2 regions of the Halalkalibacter sp. HAAS-P013 genome follow, and region 1 is predicted to be linked to the other one. Evidence: a T-box and tRNA genes for the amino acid it is inferred to sense, from the RefSeq annotation. Region 1 holds a T-box; the other holds one or more tRNA genes.
The links. The T-box of region 1 lies ahead of serS (serine--tRNA ligase). A T-box ahead of a tRNA ligase gene usually reads a tRNA of that ligase, here a tRNA-Ser.
Positions count from the first base shown of each region.

Region 1 (4,158 bases):
CACTATATCTGCTTCCTCTTTAGCTAATGGTCGCTCTTTGACCTGGTTTCTTTATGATCGAAGCAATGGTTTCGCTCTCTCACCTTTCTCCATTTCTACTTCTCTACTTTGTTCATTTACGATATCATTATTATAGAGACTTAATTAAAAGGTGTGATTCTTTGAAAACAACGACACTTTTACTCTTAATAATTATTTCAATGCACCTCTTGACCCTCATCAATGTTGCTTTTTTTAATGGGGCATGGAATGGAATTGTTTTATCCATCTCAACTTTTTTATTTATTACGGCATTAGCTTTTTATAGTATTAATAAACAAAAGACTCAAGCTAGTGACAACTAGTTTTTAGCAATTTATTTCATTTTGAAGCATTAATAACCCGACTGCACACTCATGCAGTCGGCCCTTTATAAACTTACTTAACCGTAATCTTTTCAACATTCCCCATATATGGGCGTAACACTTCTGGAATCACAACAGTTCCATCTTCTTCTTGATAATTTTCTAAGATCGCAGCAACTGTACGGCCGACTGCAAGACCTGAACCATTTAATGTATGAACAAATTCTGGTTTTGCTTTTGGGTCCGAACGATATTTAATATTTGCTCGGCGTGCTTGGAAATCTTCAAAATTACTGCAAGAAGAAATCTCACGGTAAGAGTCATTGCTTGGAATCCATACTTCAATATCATACTTCTTAGCAGCCGTGAAACCTAAATCAGCAGTACACATGCTTAATACCCGGTATGGAAGTTTCAGAAGCTGAAGTACTTTCTCAGCATGTCCTGTTAGAGTTTCAAGTGTTTCATAAGAATCTTCAGGCTTCACGAAACGTACAAGTTCCACTTTATTAAACTGGTGCTGACGAATTAATCCGCGTGTATCACGGCCAGCAGAACCTGCTTCTGAACGGAAGTTTGCACTGTATGCTGTATATGCTATTGGTAACTGTTCTGCCGTTAATATTTCATCGCGATGTAAGTTTGTTACTGGTACTTCTGCAGTTGGGATAAGGAAGTAGTCCAAATCTTGAATTTTAAAAGCATCTTCTTCAAACTTTGGTAATTGACCTGTCCCTGTCATACTTGCGCGATTCACCATATATGGAGGAAGCACTTCCTCATACCCATGCTCATCTTGGTGTAGATCCATCATAAAATTAATCAACGCACGTTCTAGGCGTGCCCCTAATCCCTTATAAAAGACAAAGCGGCTTCCAGTCACTTTAGAAGCTCGTTCAAAATCAACGATTCCCAGATCAGTTGCTAAATCCCAGTGAGCTTTCGTTTCAAATCCAAAAGAACGTACCTCTCCCCATTTACGGACTTCGACATTATCATCTTCTGTATCGCCTACTGGAACACTCTCATGCGGAACGTTAGGAATTGTTAAAAGAATTCCTTCTAACTCTTCTTCAGTATTACGCAGCTGTTCATCCAATGATTTAATTTTTCCTGATACTTCTTTTGTCTCTTTAATTAAATGATCTGCATCTTGTTTTTCACGCTTTAACTGCGCTACTTCTTGAGATACTTGGTTTCTTCTATTCTTTAGCTCCTCTACTTCAACAATAATGGTACGACGCTTTTCATCTAACTCTTCAAAGCGGTCTAATCCAGAGATATCTTCACCTCTTGTAGCAAGTCTCGTTTTTATATCATCAAAGTCTTTTCGTAGTCGTTTTACATCTAACATTTCTTGTCCTCCTCTTATCTTATCTTACCTATTCTACCAAATTATATTGGATAAAAAAAAGCCCTCACCCCTTCTATAAAAAGAAGGGACGAGAGCACCCGCGTTACCACCCTTGTTGCAAAGTAGCAGGTGCTTTTCCTGCTACTTAAAGCCGCTTTAGCAATAACGGCTGCCTACCGAGAAGATTTCATACTTCTACTCAAAGGTGGATTCCATACAAGCACTCCCCGGTTCGCACCATCCACCGGCTCTCTGTACAGCACATTGTATGTACTAATCCTTATCTACGCATTATCTTTATTGTTTTGATTCTTCTACAATTGAAACGAAAAATTGATGGAAACGATGGTCGTCTGTAAGCTCAGGATGGAAAGAACATGCTAGGAAGTTTCCTTGTCTTGCAGCAACAATCTCATCCCCATACTTTGAAAGAACTTGAACATCTTGCCCCACTTCTAAAATAAGTGGGGCTCGGATGAAGACAGCACGAATATCTTCACCTACTCCAGTTACATGAAGATCTGTCTCAAAACTTTCACGTTGACGACCGAATGCATTACGCTGTACCTTCATATCAATGACAGCCAAATGACCCTCATCTTGTCCTTCAATTTGTCCAGCCATTAAAATGGCACCTGCACATGTCCCAAACATTGGTTTACCTGATGCAGCAAACCCTTTTAAAGGCTCATAAAAACCATATAAATCAATAAGACGGCGCATTGTCGTACTTTCTCCACCCGGAAGTACCAATCCATCTACATCATTGAGCTGTTCTACTTTTTTTACTACGACTATTTCTGTATTAGGAGCTTCTAAGCAGTTCACATGCTCTCTAACAGCCCCTTGCAGTGCCAATACACCTATTTTAACCATTACTAATCCTTTCCCTTACACCAAGCTTAAATTACCAGCCACGCTCTTGCATGCGCTCTGTTGGGTTAAGAGTCGAAATTTCGATACCTTTCATTGCTGTACCAAGTCCTTTAGAAAGCTCAGCAATTAATGCATAATCTTCGTAGTGAGTCGTTGCTTCAACGATTGCACGAGCAAACTTCTCAGGGTTGTCTGATTTAAAGATACCAGAACCTACGAATACCCCGTCAGCACCTAACTGCATCATTAGTGCAGCGTCTGCAGGAGTCGCTACTCCGCCTGCTGCAAAGTTAACGACAGGTAGTTTACCTGTTTCTTTAATTTGTAATAAAAGGTCAAATGAAGCACCAAGGTTTTTCGCTTCTGTCATTAACTCATCAGTAGACATTTGTTTGACTTTATTAATTTGACCTTGGATCATACGCATGTGACGTACAGCCTCTACAATATTACCCGTTCCAGGCTCACCTTTTGTACGGATCATTGATGCACCTTCACCAATACGACGAGACGCTTCTCCTAAATCACGTGCTCCACATACGAAAGGTACAGTAAAATCACGCTTGTACAAATGGAATACTTCGTCAGCAGGTGTTAATACTTCACTTTCATCAATGTAGTCAACACCCATTGCTTCAAGTACACGTGCTTCAACGATATGACCAATACGTGCTTTTGCCATTACTGGAATTGATACTGCATTTAGTACTTCTTCAACAATTGTTGGATCAGCCATACGTGCTACTCCACCCGCTGCACGAATATCAGCTGGTACACGCTCAAGTGCCATGACTGCAACCGCTCCTGCAGCTTCTGCAATCTTTGCTTGTTCAGCGTTGATAACGTCCATAATGACGCCACCTTTTTGCATTTCTGCCATACCTCTTTTGACTCTATCTGTTCCTGTTTGACTCATTTGTATATCCTCCTATACCGTTCGTCTAAAGTTGAATGATTATCCTACATTAGTATACCTTAAAACGAGTTTTTTCGCATAAATTTTCAGTTTTTATTTTAGCATAAAACGGATCCTTTACAAAATAAGGGCATGAAAAAGATATTTTTACTTTTTCAATGCCCTCTAAAAATCCGTTTTATTGTTTTTATTATGAAAACCAACCTTTTACTGTATCAGCTACACCATTCCAAATACCTGAGAAGAAACCACCGATTGCACGCATTGTCATTGAGAACCAACCAGATTTCTCAACAGCAGAGTCTGTCACAACTAATACTTCAGCACGCTGTGTTGGGTATAGAAAGTCTTCGTCTCCTTCTCCTGTGTAAACAAGGGAAAGGGTTCCAACTTCAGCTCCTGCTTCAAATGGAGCAACAATCTCTCCATCTTCATTTAACACGTTGTTATCAAGGACAAGCTCAGTTGCATATAAATCTTCTTCACCATTACGAACAACCGTAGTTAAAGGGTCGACACTAGAAATGGTTACTTCTCTTTCTTTACCGGCTGCTACTGGAAGAATGTCTAAACCTTCAGGAGCATAACCCGCGCCTACGATTTCAGCAGTTGAGAAATTATTAAAACCGTGATCCATTAGCTTGGCCGTTTCGTTAAAACGATCATCA
Region 1 is NZ_JBWQTU010000032.1:5,042-9,199, reverse strand. Features, by position in the region: gene serS (serine--tRNA ligase) at 418-1,698, opposite strand; T-box leader at 1,780-1,994, opposite strand; gene pdxT (pyridoxal 5'-phosphate synthase glutaminase subunit PdxT) at 1,996-2,574, opposite strand; gene pdxS (pyridoxal 5'-phosphate synthase lyase subunit PdxS) at 2,606-3,490, opposite strand; gene AC1FXP_RS22570 (D-alanyl-D-alanine carboxypeptidase family protein) at 3,681-4,158, opposite strand, start outside.

Region 2 (4,158 bases), on a different contig from region 1:
CCCTCACAAGTAGTGTGTCACTTGAAAAACCGGTTATACAAAAAGGCCCTAAGGTTTTTCCTTAGGGCCTTTTGTATTCTTTATTTAGCTTCGTTATAACGTTTTGCAACTTCATCCCAGTTAACAACATTCCAGAATGCATTAATGTAATCAGGACGACGGTTTTGGTAGTTTAAGTAATATGCATGCTCCCAAACATCAAGACCTAAAATTGGAGTCTTGCCTTCCATTAATGGAGTGTCTTGATTTGGAGTGCTTGTTACAGCAAGCTTACCACCATCAACAACTAGCCAAGCCCAACCAGAACCAAAACGGTTAGCACCAGCGTTTGCAAATTCTTCTTTGAATGCATCAAAGCTGCCAAATGTTGAAGTAATCGCATCAGCAAGTTCACCTGTAGGGTTGCCACCTCCATTTGGACTAAGGATTTCCCAGAACAAAGTGTGGTTAGCATGTCCACCACCGTTGTTACGAACAGCACCACGGATATTTTCTGGTACTGCATCTAGATTAGAAACTAACTCTTCGATGCTTTTACTAGCAAGATCATCATGACCTTCAAGTGCTGCATTTAACTTTGTAATGTAAGTATTGTGGTGCTTACCATGATGAATATTCATTGTTGCCTCATCAATATGAGGTTCTAGTGCGTTTGCTGCGTAAGGTAATTGCGGTAACTCATATGCCATGTTAAATTCCTCCTCAAATGTGAATCTGATTATTGGCGGAGTATGTACTCCAAAAATGTGGACTTTTGCAACATTTTTGTTTCATAAGTCTTCCAATTCATACATTACCAAAATTTGAACATTCTTGCAATGATTATGCTCAGGTAATTTTAAATAATGTAACCACATTTACTCTACCCTTACTCTAGATGAATTAAACTCAATTTCGTCATAACAAAAATCCCCAGACATAAACATGTACAAACCCTTTTTCAATTACTAATGGAGGAACAGTATGAATTGGTGGCAAGCATTAATTATAGGTTTTATTCAAGGAATATCCGAATTTTTGCCAATCTCAAGTACAGCGCTTATGCTAATAGTCCAAAGGCTACTTGATATACCTATTGGAGAAAATTTCAAACTGGCATTTGAAACCTTTTTACATTTCGCTTCTGTTTTAGCTGTTATTGTTTATTTTCGTCGCGATTTATGTAAGATCCTGCAAGATTTTATAACCTATATTCAAACGAAAAATATTAAAGCACAAGCAAACTACAGATTCGTACTTTTATTGATTATATCAACAATTGTAACTATTTCAGCTGGGAAAATGATCGAGTCGGTTCTCGGAAAACAATTAACTAATTCTGCAACTATTGGAGTTTCTCTCATTATTACTGGATTATCGCTAATATTAATAGAACATGGATTAAATGGAGGGATAAGACGACTATCAATGTTAAACTGGAAGGATGGAATAATTATCGGAATAGGGCAAGCTCTCTCATTAATCCCAGGTATATCAAGAACAGGGAGTACATTATTCACCGCTCTTTGCTTAGGCTTGTGTAAAGATACTGCACTTCGCTACTCATTTCTTCTGTCTATTCCCGTCTTCCTCGGTATGACCATATTAAAATTACCAGATTTAATAAAAAGCCATACACAGATCAGTCTCTTTTCCTTATTCGTTGCCTTTATATCTTCATTTATTTTTGCATTAATAGGGATTAAATGGTTTATTTCGATGTTAAAAAACACTAAGTTAACATATTTCGCTTTTTTCTGTATTGGACTTGGGATTTTCACATGGAGGTTTATTTAATACAAAAAAGGACCTCTAAGCACGAGATCCTTGAATATGTAATATATATGGCGGAGGAAGAGGGATTCGAACCCCCGCGCGGTTTAACCCGCCTGTCGGTTTTCAAGACCGATCCCTTCAGCCGGACTTGGGTATTCCTCCGAATTAACTTTGTAAAAATCATGGTGGACCCTGTAGGACTCGAACCTACGACCGATCGGTTATGAGCCGACTGCTCTGACCAACTGAGCTAAGGGTCCTCTATGGGGCGACTGATGGGAATCGAACCCACGAATGTCGGAACCACAATCCGATGCGTTAACCACTTCGCCACAATCGCCTTAAAACATTTAATTAAAGTAGCGGCGGAGGGAATCGAACCCACGACCTCACGGGTATGAACCGTACGCTCTAGCCAGCTGAGCTACGCCGCCATAATGGCTCCACAGGTAGGACTCGAACCTACGACCGATCGGTTAACAGCCGATAGCTCTACCACTGAGCTACTGTGGAATATCAATTAAGAGACAAGAATTATCTTAACATGCTCTTCAAATTACGTCAACACTTTTCCGGAAATTAAATAGAAAATATTTCATAACATTAATCCTGCTATAACTTACCATACTTCAAATAATTAAACAAGCCTACTTTTAGAGAAAAATCAAGGTACCCCTATACTTAAGGGCACCTTGATTACTTAAATTAGTGGTCTTCACCAATTACGGCTTCAGCAATATTAACAGAATGATCGCCGATCCGTTCTAAATTACTAACAATATCGACAAAAACAATTCCAGCTGAACCAGAACATTTCCCATCATTCACTCGTTGAATATGCTGCTTTCTAAGCTTTCTTTCCATTTTGTCTATTTTTTCTTCTTTCTCCAAAACATAATAACCCCAATCGCTTGCTTGAGAGTCATAAAACCTGCATTAACAAGACCGATGGTTAAGACGGTGGTCCCCGTACTTGTTTGAAGAAGTACCGTTACAAATAGTCCTGCAAATACCCCCATAACAGGATTTGTCGTAAACTTATCTAGAACATCTCGCAATCCATCACCAGCAACCTTTTGTAACCCATCCCCCTTGTATTTAATACCAAAAAGGAAAATACCAAGTTCACCAAAAAACATGAACACCCTGTCTGTTATTAAGCATTCATCAAGGGTTTGTAAACTATAAATTATTAAAAATCATCTTTATTTCAATAATTCATGATTTTCTTCAAAAAGCCCTCTGTAATTGAAATTCAATGATAGCATTTTTAACCGCAATTCGTTAAAATAACGGAGTATGAAAGAGGTGAACAAATGAGTTACTGGGAATGGTTTATTAAAAGCTTCTACAATAGAAAAGTGATTGCATATTCTCGCTTTCGACCAATAACGACAACAATTGGATTTGTCTTAATGATTATATTTATTGCGAGTATCCCTTATTTTATCTCTTTAAATATTACTATTGTTTCAAGCGTACAACAGCTTGATCGTATTTTAGAAAATGATTTACCTGACTTTCATCTAGTTGAAGGTACATTATTTTTGGAAGAGGAAGAGGTCTACATTACCGATGAAGTGAGTGATGGCTTTTTCCTAATTGACCCTGCTAATTCGTTATCAGAAAGAGAATTATTGGAGCTAGACGAGGGTATTGCATTACAGCAAAGGGAATTTCTTTTTATCTCGCATGGACAAATTCAATCGATCTCTTATTCACTCCTCGGCTTACAGGAGCTTTCTAAAGAAGATCTCTCACTTCGTATTAGTCAACTTTTAAATTTCTTGCCGATCTTATTAACGATCATAACAAGTTTATTATTTGTAGGACTTGCTGGTCTAGGCTTTTTAAGTATTACCATTCTAGCTTTTCTAGCTCTTTTTATTAAAGGAAAAAGAAAGTTAGAATATCGCCATACGTGGATTATCACCGCACACGCACTCACACTGCCGGTCATCTTACTATATTGGATAGATATTCTTATCTTCCCTATACCGTTTACTGCGTTTGCATTATCAACCTTTATAATTGTTCTTGTAGCGATTAGGTCTATCCCTATTCCTAAGCGCAGCACATCCTAGCTAAAAAGACGAGGACCTTACAACAACTTAAATAAAGGGTTATCCCCAAAGTGGGATAACCCCTCCTAACATACCTTTCACTACATTGATACTCCTAGATACTCCTACTCTTGCTTTTCTTCTTCCTCTAATGGTTTAATTAAAATTCTTGTACCATCTACCGACATGACAATGATATCCTGATTTGCTTCAATCCAACTTCCACCACTTGTTGCACTATATTGCTCTCCTTCAATCTCGACCGTACCAGTTGGCCTGAATGAACTGATTGTTCTTCCTCTTTTTCCGACAAGTTGATGGTATTTTTCATTAATGGAAT
Region 2 is NZ_JBWQTU010000002.1:363,258-367,415, forward strand. Features, by position in the region: gene AC1FXP_RS05725 (superoxide dismutase) at 81-689, opposite strand; gene AC1FXP_RS05730 (undecaprenyl-diphosphate phosphatase) at 964-1,776, shown strand; tRNA gene AC1FXP_RS05735 (tRNA-Ser) at 1,825-1,917, opposite strand; tRNA gene AC1FXP_RS05740 (tRNA-Ile) at 1,939-2,015, opposite strand; tRNA gene AC1FXP_RS05745 (tRNA-His) at 2,020-2,095, opposite strand; tRNA gene AC1FXP_RS05750 (tRNA-Met) at 2,116-2,189, opposite strand; tRNA gene AC1FXP_RS05755 (tRNA-Asn) at 2,194-2,268, opposite strand; gene AC1FXP_RS05760 (PhoU domain-containing protein) at 2,461-2,646, opposite strand; partial or broken gene AC1FXP_RS05765 (Na/Pi symporter) at 2,649-2,894, opposite strand; gene AC1FXP_RS05770 (DUF1189 domain-containing protein) at 3,072-3,839, shown strand; gene AC1FXP_RS05775 (NfeD family protein) at 3,944-4,158, opposite strand, start outside.
Region 2: it encodes a tRNA-Ser, which carries the amino acid that the T-box ahead of serS (serine--tRNA ligase) is inferred to sense. The anticodon was not compared.